2 regions of the Lysobacter sp. Root983 genome follow, and region 1 is predicted to be linked to the other one. Evidence: riboswitches for the same ligand, from Rfam matches in the RefSeq annotation. Region 1 holds a riboswitch; the other holds the start of a gene.

Region 1 (5,631 bases):
GCGCGCCGGTGGCCGCGCCCAAGCCGGAGTACACCCAGGACGAGGCGATCGCCTGCTCGCTGGAAAACCCCGAGTCCTGCGAAGCCTGCCAGTAAACCCGCTTTAGCCCCTCTCCCGCCGCGCGGGAGAGGGGTTGGGGTGAGGGCCGCCCTGCGACTCGCGCCGTAGCCGATTGTCGAGCGCCCTAATCCGCCCTCCGGGCACCTTCTCCCGCTCGCGGGAGAAGGAAAGCAATTCAAGGAAATCCCATGTCCCTCGCCCCGCCTCGCCTGCTCGACCCCGGTTTCGATCTCACCCTGCGGCCGATGCGCTACCCGCATTTCTACGAGATGTACCGCGACGCGATCCGCAACACCTGGACCGTCGAAGAGGTCGATTTCTCGCAGGACGTCAACGACCTCAAGCACAAGTTCGGCCCGGCCGAGCGGCATCTGGTCGAACGCCTGGTCGCGTTCTTCGCCACCGGCGACAGCATCGTGGCCAACAACCTGGTGCTGAACCTGTACCAGCACATCAACGCGCCCGAGGCGCGCATGTACCTGTCGCGGCAGCTGTACGAGGAAGCGCTGCACGTGCAGTTCTACCTGACCCTGCTCGACACCTACCTACCCGACCCGAACGAGCGCGCCAAGGCCTTCGACGCGGTCGAGAACATTCCCTCGATCCGCGCCAAGGCCGAGTTCTGCTTCCGTTGGATCGACTCGGTGCAGGAGATCAAGCGCATCGAGACGCGCGAGCAGCGCCGCCAGTTCCTGCTCAACCTGATCTGCTTCGCCGGCTGCATCGAGGGCCTGTTCTTCTTCGCCGCCTTCGCTTACGTCTATTACCTGCGCTCGCGCGGCCTGCTCAACGGCCTGGCCTCGGGCACCAACTGGGTGTTCCGCGACGAAAGCTGCCACATGGCGTTCGCGTTCGAGGTGATCCGCACCGCGCGCGAGGAAGAGCCCGACCTGTTCGACGCCGACCTGCGCGCGCAGGTGGTGAAGATGTTCGAGGACGCGGTGAACTGCGAACTCCAGTTCGCCCAGGACGTGCTGTCCGGCGGCGTGGTCGGCCTGTCGCTGAAGGACATGCGCCAGTACCTGGAGTACTGCGCCGACCAGCGCATGGCCCAGCTGGGCATGCCCAAGCATTTCGGCGCCACCAACCCCTTCGGCTTCATGGACCTGCAGGACGTGCAGGAAGTGACCAACTTCTTCGAGCGCCGGGTCTCGGCGTATCAGGTCGGCGTACAGGGCGAAGTGGCGTTCGACGAGGCGTTTTGATTTAGGCGGGTGAGATACCCGCGCGCCGAAACCTCTCCGACCTGCTTAAAGCCCCTCTCCCGCTCGCGGGAGAGGGGTTGGGGTGAGGGCGTGAGCGCCAACGGCGCGAATGCCTCTGCTTTGATTCCTAGCCGCTAAAGCAAAAGCGCCCCTCACCCTAACCCTCTCCCGCAAGCGGGAGAGGGAACTGTTCGCTACGACGTCGCTCTCCTCGCTCCGCCGGGAAACAAACCCATGACCGAAGCCCGCATCATCGAAATCGTCTTTCCCGACCACACCAACCACCTGGGCACCCTGTTCGGCGGCCAGGCCCTGGCCTGGATGGACAAGGCCGCCTTCGTCGCCGCCTCGCGCTACGCGCGGCGCACGGTGGTGACCGCGCGCTCGGAACAGATCGACTTCCACACCGCGGTGCCCAAGGGCGCGCTGGTGGAGCTGATCGCACGCGTGGTCTCGGTGGGCCGCACCTCGATGCAGGTCGAGGTCGAGATGCATTGCGAGGACCTGCTCAGCGGCGAATCGCAACTGGCCACGCGCGGGCGCTTCACCATGATCGCGCTCGATCGCGACGGCGTGCCGACGCCGGTGCCCGCACTGGATTCCGCCGCGGACTGAACCCGCAGTCGTCGATTGACGCGCCCCGCCCCGAGGCGTACTTTGGCAGCCGTCATGGTGACCATCGCTTCATAAAGATAAAGCGATGCGACAAGACGCCGCCGGTTCGCGCCGGCGGCGGCTAGAGGGAATCCGGTACGGACTCGCGTCCAATTCCGGAGCTGCCCCGCAGCGGTATAGGGAACGACCTCCGTCAGGCACTGGGTGCAAGCCCGGGAAGCGACGGACAGTAGGCGGCGTCGAACCACGCCATGCCCCAAGCCCGAAGACCTGCCATGACCGGAGGGTCCGCCCTCCGTCCGACTCCGGCCCCGCGGGCCGGCGCGTGCGTGCGGCCATGGCCGTTCGCCCTCGCCCTCCACGGGACCGGTTCGCCCGCGGGGGCGAAGGTCGAAGGCAGGTCGTGCTCCGGCGTCGCCGCATCCGCGGCGGGCGGTCGCGCGTGCGTACCCACCTTCCTTCGTTGCCCTGCTCATGCCCACACGCATCGCAGGAGACTTCAATGATCAGCGTTACCCACCTCGGCTTCCCGCGCATCGGCGCGCGACGCGAGCTCAAGCAGGCCCTGGAATCGTTCTGGAAAGGCGAGACCGCGGCCGGCGATCTGCACGACACCGCACGCACGCTGCGCGCACGCCACTGGACGCTGGCGCGCGACGCCGGCGCCGACGTCGTGCCTTGCAACGACTTCTCGCTCTACGACCATGTGCTGGACACCGCCGTCCTGTTCGACGCGGTGCCCGCACCCTATCGCGATACCTTGGATGCCGATCCCTTGGCCGGTTATTTCGCGCTCGCGCGTGGCCTGCAGGACGCGCGCCACGACCTGCGCGCCCTGGAAATGACCAAGTGGTTCGATACCAACTACCACTACCTGGTGCCGCAGTTCGAGTGCGATCAGCGCTTCGCGCTGCGCGGCGACAAGCCGCTGGCCGAGCTCGCCGAAGCGCAGGCGCTGGGCCTGCAGGCACGGCCGGTGCTGCTGGGGCCGGTGTCGCTGCTCAAGCTCGGCAAGCGCCGCGACGGCGGCGATCCACGCGAGTTGCTGGACGCGCTGCTGCCGGCCTACGCCGAACTGCTGACGCGACTGAAGGGGGCCGGCGCGCAATGGGTGCAAGTGGACGAGCCCTGCCTCGCGCTGGATCTCGATGACGACGATCGCCGGGCCTATCGCCGCGCCTACGACGCGCTCGCCGGCGTCGACGCGCCCGCGCGCCTGCTCGCCAGCTACTTCGGCGGGCTGGGCGACAACGCCGAACTGGCCGCCGCCCTGCCCGTGCAGGCCCTGCACCTGGATCTGGTGCGCGCGCCCGGCCAGCTCGAAGCGCTGCTGCCCAAGCTGCCCGAAGACCGCGCGCTCAGTCTGGGCGTGGTCGACGGCCGCAACATCTGGCGCGCCGATCTCGACGCGGCGCTCAGTCTGGCGCGCCGCGCCGGTACGCGCGCGCAGTGGCTGGCGCCGTCGTGCTCGCTGCTGCACGTGCCGATCGACCTGGGCCTGGAACGCAAGCTGCCGCCACCGTTGCAGCAGTGGATGGCCTACGCCAAGCAGAAGCTCGAGGAACTGCGCCTGCTCGCCGACACCCTGGCCGACGACGGCCGTGCGGCGGGCGCCTTGGGCGCGGCCGCGAGCGCGCGCGCCGCGCGCCTGGCCTCGCCGCTGCTGCGCGACGCCCAAGTGCGCGCCAAGCTGGCCGCGGTGGTGCCGGCGATGACCCAACGCGATTCGGCCTATGCGCAGCGCGCGCGGGTGCAGGCGCAGCGCCTGAACCTACCCGACTTCCCGACCACCACGATCGGCTCGTTCCCGCAGACCTCGCAGGTGCGCCAGGCGCGCGCCGAGCACAAGGCCGGGCGCCTGGACGACGCCGGCTATCGCGCCTTCCTCGAGCGCGAGACCGAGCTGTGCCTGCGCGAGCAGGAAGCGCTGGGCCTGGACGTGCTGGTGCACGGCGAGTTCGAACGCAACGACATGGTCGAGTACTTCGGCGAGCAACTGTCCGGCTTCGCCTTCACCGCCCACGGCTGGGTGCAGAGCTACGGCTCGCGCTGCGTGAAACCGCCGGTGCTGTACGGCGACGTCGCCCGTCCGCGCGCGATGACGGTGGACTGGGCGCGCTACGCGCAGTCGCTGACGCCGCGCCCGGTCAAGGGCATGCTGACCGGGCCGGTCACGATCCTGCAGTGGTCGTTCGTGCGCGACGACCAGCCGCGCGCCGACACCTGCCGCCAGATCGCCCTGGCCTTGCGCGAGGAAGTGCTGGACCTGGAGGCGGCCGGCATCGCGGTGATCCAGATCGACGAGCCCGCGTTGCGCGAAGGCCTGCCGCTGCGCCGCGTCGACTGGCCGGCCTACCTCGCCTGGGCCGGCGAAGCCTTCCGCCTGGCCGCCAGCGGCGTCGACGACGCCACCCAGATCCACACCCACATGTGCTACGCCGAGTTCAACGACATCATCGAGGCGGTGGCCGCATTGGACGCCGACGTGATTTCGATCGAGACCTCGCGCTCGCGCATGGAGCTGCTGGACGCGTTCGTGCGCTACCGCTACCCCAACGGCATCGGCCCCGGCGTCTACGACATCCACTCGCCACGCGTGCCCAGCGTGGACGAGATGCGCGAACTGCTGGACAAAGCCCTGGACGTGCTCACGCCCGCGCAGTTGTGGGTCAACCCGGACTGCGGCCTCAAGACCCGCGGTTGGCCGGAGGTGCGCACCGCGCTGAAGGCGATGGTGCAGGCGGCGCAGGCTTTGCGCGAGTCGGCAACTGCGGCGGTTTGACGTCGAGCTCGAAAGCAGCCCCTTCGCACGAGTCCCCCCTTTGAAAAGGGGGGGCTAGGGGGGATTTGCTTTTGCCCGGTGCCAACAGCAACAGCAAATCCCCCGGCGCCGCTAGCCACAAATCGACATCGATTCACACAAGGCGCCCGCCCCCTTTTTCAAAGGGGGCGATGGAGATGGTGCAGGCGCCGCAGGGTTTGCGCGAGTCGGCGACCGCGGCGGTTTGACGTCGAGCTCGAAAGCGGCCCCTTCGCACGAGTTCCCCCCTTTGAAAAAGGGGGGCTAGGGGGGATTTGCTTTTGCCCTGTGCCAACAGCAACAGCAAATCCCCGGCGCCGCTAGCAAAGAATCGATATCGACTCACACAAGGCGCCCGCCCCCTTTTTCAAAGGGGGCGATGGGGATGGTGCAAGCGGCGAAGGGTTTGCGCGAGTCGGCGACCGCGGCGGTTTGACGCCGAGCCCGAAAGCGGCCCCTTCGCACGAGTTCCCCCCTTTGAAAAAGGGGGGCTAGGGGGGATTTTCTTTTGGCCGGCGCCAACAGCAACAGCAAATCCCCCGGCGCCGCTAGCAAAGAATCGATATCGACTCACATAAGGCGCCCGCCCCCTTTTTCAAAGGGGGCGATGGAGATGGTGTAGGCGCCGCAGGGTGCGCGAGTCGGCGACCCCAGCGGTTTGACGTCGAGCCCGAAAGCAGCCCCTTCGCACGAGTTCCCCCCTTTGAAAAAGGGGGGCTAGGGGGGATTTGCTTTTGGCCGGTGCCAACAGCAACAGCAAATCCCCCGGCGCCGCTAGCCACGAATCGATATCGACTCACACAAGGCGCCCGCCCCCTTTTTCAAAGGGGGCGATGGGGATGGTGCAGGCGGCGCAGGGTTTGCGCGAGTCGGCGACTACGGCGGTTTGATGTCGAGCTCGAAAGCGGCCCCTTCGCACGAGTTCCCCCCTTTGAAAAAGGGGGCTAGGGG
Region 2 (5,631 bases), on a different contig from region 1:
ACCGCGATGTAGCTCAGGGTGGTGCGCACGAACAGCGGCCCCCACTGCCAGACCCGCGCCAGGTACTGGCTCAGGTTCGGATCCTCGTAGCGTCCGCCCAGCCAGTAGAACGCGCCGTTGGAGATCAGGAACGAGACCGTGGCCGCGACCAGGCCGACCCCGAGCGCACCGAGCAGCGCGCGCGGGGTCGCCTGCAGCCGCTGCGCATAGGCGCGGCCGCCGTACCACAGCGCCGCGTACGCCAGCAGCAGGAAGGCGTACGACGGCGTGACGCAGTAGTGCTGGAAGAAGCTCTTGCCCTGGGCCTGGATCGCGATCCAGTCGATCGCCACCGCCAGCACCAGGAAAGCGACGAAACCCAGGTGCTTGCGCAGCCAGAGGCCGCCGAGGAAGAACACCGCCATCGACGCATCGGGCAGGTGCAGCGCGTCGCCGAAGTGGTGGAAGCGGGTGGCAACCATGACCGCGGCGAGTGCGGTGAACAGACTGTAGTGGACGGATCGGCTGGGAGCGTTCATCGGCGGCCTCGGTGGCGTGGACGGGACGGTGGTGGCGAAAGCGCGGCGATCAGTTCGCCGCGCGGTAGCGCAAGGTCAACAGGTAGTTGCGGCCGGGCTGGTTGTAGTAGGCCGCGGTCTCGTAGCGCTGGTTGAACACGTTGTTGGCCGCCAGCTGCAGGCTCCAGGAATCGTCGAAACGGAAGCCCAGGCGCAGGTCGGTGGTGGCGTAGCCGTCCAGGCGGCGCGTGTTGGCCAGATCGTCGAAACGTTCGCCGGCGACGTAGACGCTGCCGCCCAGGCTGAAGCGGCCGTAGCGACGGTCGGCGTCGAAGCGTGCGCTTTCGCGCGCGCGCCGCGGCAGGATCTTGTCGCGGCTGGCGGTACGGCTGTCGTTGCGCGGATCCAGCCAGGTCGCACTGGCGCGCAGGTCCCAACCGGCCAGGACGGTATCGACCGTGGCCTCCACGCCCTGGATGCGCGCGCGATCGATGTTGCCGGGCAGACCGATCGAAGCATCGAACGCGATCAATTCATCGACTCGCGTCTCATAGGCGTTGAGCGACCAGCCGCCCCAGGCGTGTTCGCCGCGCAGGCCGAGTTCGAAGCTGCGCGACTCCTCCGGCTTGAGATCGGCGTTGCCGAAGCCGGGGAAGTACAGCTCGTTGAAGGTCGGCGCCTTGAACGCGGTGCCGTAGCTCGCGGTCAGGCGCAGCTGTTCGCTGAGGTTCCAGCCCCACAGCGCGCTGCCGGTGGTCTGGCCGCCGAACTGGCTGTCGTCGTCGCGGCGCAGGCTGGCCTGCAGCGCGTGCGCGCCAGATTCGCGCTGGTACTGGCCGAACAGGCCGCGGTTGATGCGGCGATCGTGGGCGTAGACGGTGCTGCTTTCCACCTCGTCGCGCTGCCAGTCGTAGCCCAGGGTGAGCAGACCGCCGCCGAGGCCGAAGTCGCCCTGCAGCGAGCCCAGCTTGCGGCGCGTATTGAAGGTGCTGGAGTAGACGCCGTTGCGGTAGTTGTCGCTGAGGTCGCTGCTGCGGCCCAGGTTGAGGGTCAGCGTGGCCTGTTCGCTGGGCGCGTAGCGCAGGCGTCCGCCGGCGACCTGCTGCACGGTGTCGCTCTGGTTGTTGGTGCTGCCGTCGTACTCGTTGCGGCCTTCGGCGCGGAACACACGCGCTTCGGCGTCCCAGGCGTCGCTGAAGCGGTAGCCGCCCTGCGCGGTCAGCGACAGGTTGCGGTAGCCGTCGCGGTCGGGCGAGTTGGTGAAGCAGCCGGCGCCGCCCGGCGAGGGCTTGCCGCGACAGGCGTTGATGCCGTCGGTGTCCTCGCTGGCGGCGTTGATCGAGTACCAGCCGTTGTCGCCCTTACCGCCCACGCCCAGGGTGCCGCGACGCGTCTGCCAACTGCCGATCGAAGCGCTGGCGTGCGGCGCGAACGCGCCTTGCGGGCGGCGGGTGAAGATCTGGATCACGCCGCCCAGGGCCTCGGAGCCGTACAGGCTGGAGAACGGGCCGCGCACGATCTCGATGCGCTCGATCTGCTCGACCGGAATGTCCTGCAGCGAGGCGCCGCCGCTGGTGGCCGAGCCGATCTTGATGCCGTCCACCAGCACCAGCACATGGTCGGACTCGGTGCCCCGCAGGAACAGCGAGGTCGACTTGCCGGGGCCGCCGTTGTTGGCCATCGACAGGCCGGGCGTGCCGCGCAGCAGGTCGGGCAAGTTGGCCGGCTGCAGGCGTTCGATGTCGTCGCGGTCGATCACGGTGACCGAGGCCAGGGTCGCGTCCTGGGTCTGCGCGGTGCGGCTGGCGGTCACCACGACCTGGTCGAGGTCGGTGGCGGCGTCGGCGGCCCAAACCGGGACCACGACGGACAGCAGCGCCGTCGCCAGCGCAGTGCGGCGAAGCGCGTAAGGGTGGAAATTCAAAGCATGGCTCCTGATCCGCGCCTACCCGCGCGGAAACGATGGGTCGGAGACACGCGGAGGGAACGACGAGGCGGCGACGCGCGGACGCAAGGCAGCCCCATGACAGCGCCCACCGCGTGTCGGGTCAGCCTCAGGCCGGTCTCCGGGCTTGCAAGCGAGGGCCTCCAGCCCTCCGATCCGCGCCTTCCCATGCATGCGCACAGTGGCTTAGTTGCGGATCGTTCGTCTTACTTACCGTTGCGGGGGCAGCTCCGGAATTGCCGTCGCTCCGTTCGGAGGACTGGCGCACCGGATTCCCGTTTCAATCGCCGGCGGGGCCGGCGATCACCTCAAGCCCGCGCATGGTAGCAGCCCGGGCCAGCTCCGCCGCCATGAGCAAACGGCATGAGCCGGGCCGCGGCCGGGCGTCATGGGCGCCCGCCGCCGCGCTGGACCCGGCGGGTGTGTCATCAGGCAGATCGGCGGCACACCCAATTCCCGAAACCATGACGTACGGCTATTTCCCTATACGAAAGTGGGTTTGACCGGGTTGTTATAAGCGTGTTAAACCAAAATGACATCGCTACCAATCCCCCCGCCGCAAGGAGCCGCGCACCATGTCCGTAGCCGTCCGTGCCGTACGCCGTCCGCTCGTCCTCGCCCCGTTGTCGTTGGCCCTGCTCACGGCGCTCGCCGCCCCGGCCTACGCCCAGGACGCGGCCGCTCCGGGCGAACCCGCCTCCGAGGCCCACACCCTGGACCAGGTGATCGTCACCGGCACCCGGGTCAGCGATCGCACCGTCGCCGAGTCCAGCGCGCCGATCGACATCATCACCCCGGAGGCGCTGGAGGCCACCGGCACGGTCGAGCTCGCGACCGCGCTGGCGCGCGCCCTGCCATCGCTGAACTTCCCGCGCCCGGCCATCACCGACGGCACCGACGCGGTCCGCCCCGCGCAGCTGCGCGGTCTGGCGCCGGACCAGGTGCTGGTGCTGGTCAACGGCAAGCGCCGGCACACCACCGCGCTGATCAACCTCAACGGCAGCCAGGGTCGCGGTTCCTCGCCGGTCGATCTCAACGCGATCCCGATCGCCTCGATCGAGCGCGTGGAAGTGCTGCGCGACGGCGCCTCGGCGCAGTACGGCTCCGACGCGATCGCCGGCGTGGTCAACATCGTGCTCAAGGGCAGCGACCACGGCGGCAGCATCGCCGCGCGCTACGGGCAATACAGCGCCGGCGACGGCGAGCAGTACCAGCTGTCCGGCGACGCCGGCTTCAAGCTCGGCGAAAACGGCAAGCTGCACTTGGCCGCGCAGGGCGGCCACCAGGACCAGACCAACCGCGCGCGCCCGTTCCAAGGCGTGGTCGAACAGCGCTACGGCGATCCCGAGATCGATAGCGGCGCGGTGTCCTACAACGGCGAATACAGTCCGGTCGACTACCTGACCTTCTATTCCTTCGGCAGCTACAGCAAGCGCGACGTGCTCTCCAACGGCTATTTCCGCTTCGCCGCCGACCCGCGCAACATCCCCTCGATCTACCCGAACGGCTTCCTGCCGCAGATCCACAACGTCAGCAAGGACCGCTCGGCGGTGGTCGGCCTGCGCTCGGAAACCGCCGGCGGCACCCAGATCGATTTCAGCTACAACTACGGCCACAACGAACTCAGCTTCGACATCGAGCACACCCTCAACCGCAGCCTGGGCCCGACCTCGCCCACCGAGTTTTACGCCGGCGCGCTCGAGGTCACCCAGCACGTGCTGAACCTGGATTTCGCGCGCCCGGTGGATTTCGGATGGCAGTATCCGGTGACCTTCGCCTGGGGCGCGGAGTGGCGCGGCGAGGAATTCTCGCAGCGCGCCGGCGAACCGCTGTCCTACGCCAACGGCGGCGTGCCCGCGTCCAACGGCCAGATCATCCCGGGCGCGCAGGTGTTCTCCGGCTTCCGCGCCAGCGACGCCGGCGATTTCGACCGCCATAGCTATTCGCTCTATGCCGACGTCGAAGCCGACCTGACCGACAAGTTCTCCGCCGGCATCGCCGCGCGCTTCGAGAGCTACAGCGATTTCGGCGACACCACTTCCGGCAAGCTGTCGGCGCGTTACGCCTTCACCGACAAGGTCGCGTTGCGCGCCACCGCCTCCACCGGCTTCCGCGCGCCCTCGCTGCAGCAGCAGTTCTTCCAGTCGATCGCGACCAACTTCATCAGCGGCGTGCCCTACGAGATCGGCACCTTCCGCGTCGACAACCCCGCCGCGATCGCGCTGGGCTCGGAATCGCTGAAGGCCGAGGAATCCACCAACTACAGCCTGGGCCTGGTGCTGCAGCCCAGCGACAGCCTGTACATCACCATCGACGCGTACCACATCAAGGTCGACGACCGCATCCTGCTGTCGGAAAACCTGACCAGCACCGCGGTGCGCAACTACCTGCAGGCCAACGGCTACCCGGGCATCGGCGGCGGCCGCTACTTCACCAACGCCGTCGACACCAAGACCCAGGGCGTGGACATCATCGCGACCCAGAACTGGGACCTGACCTCGGGCAAGTTCGGCCTCACCCTGGGCTACAACTACTCCAAGACCGAGATCGAGAAGATCGCGCCCAACCCGGCGCGCCTGGCCGCGATCGACCCGGCGGCGGTGCGCATCGGCCGCACCGAGATCGGCCGCATCACCAAGGGCGCGCCCAAGGACAAGTTCTTCCTGGCCGGCGATTGGGATACCGGCAACTGGAGCTTCAACGCCACCGCCACCCGCTACGGCGAGTTCACCGAGCTGCACGCGACCAATCCGCTGCTGGACCAGACCTTCAGCGCGAAGTGGACGCTGGACCTGGCCGCCACCTACCACCTCGATCAGTGGGACTTCACCGTCGGCGGCGACAACGTGCTCGACGAGTACCCCGACGAGTCCAAGCTGGTGCTGGGCACGCGCAACTACCTGCCCTACAACACCGCCTCGCCGTTCGGTTTCAACGGCGCCTTCGTCTACGTGAAGGCCGGTTACAAGTGGTGATCTGAACGGCGTGGTTGGAACGCCCATATGCGACGACGGCCCGGACTCCCGGGCCGTCGTCTTTTTCGACCGGCGAATGCCGCCCCCGTGCGCCCAAACGATGGCGGCGGCGCATTCGCGGGGCCCGGGATCGGCTATAAGGAGTCACCCCGCCGCGCCGGCCTTGCGGATTCCCGAAGCCGCGCGCGGTTCCGACGTCTCCGCCCAAGGAGGG

What was found. A riboswitch is a leader RNA that binds a small molecule or an ion and turns the genes downstream of it on or off. The one in region 1 is predicted to bind cobalamin.
Region 2: linked by a shared signal. The riboswitch ahead of btuB (TonB-dependent vitamin B12 receptor) and the one ahead of metE (5-methyltetrahydropteroyltriglutamate--homocysteine S-methyltransferase) in region 1 are both predicted to bind cobalamin.

Annotation. Positions count from the first base shown of each region.
Region 1 covers NZ_LMJO01000012.1:966,812-972,442, reverse strand. Annotated here, with positions in the region: gene ASE43_RS11700 (ribonucleoside-diphosphate reductase subunit alpha) at 1-95, shown strand, start outside; gene ASE43_RS11695 (ribonucleotide-diphosphate reductase subunit beta) at 249-1,265, shown strand; gene ASE43_RS11690 (acyl-CoA thioesterase) at 1,500-1,880, shown strand; cobalamin riboswitch at 1,966-2,173, shown strand; gene metE (5-methyltetrahydropteroyltriglutamate--homocysteine S-methyltransferase) at 2,383-4,662, shown strand.
Region 2 covers NZ_LMJO01000016.1:229,468-235,098, forward strand. Annotated here, with positions in the region: gene ASE43_RS13270 (hypothetical protein) at 1-518, opposite strand, end outside; gene btuB (TonB-dependent vitamin B12 receptor) at 568-2,385, opposite strand; cobalamin riboswitch at 2,537-2,768, opposite strand; gene ASE43_RS13280 (TonB-dependent receptor) at 3,018-5,417, shown strand.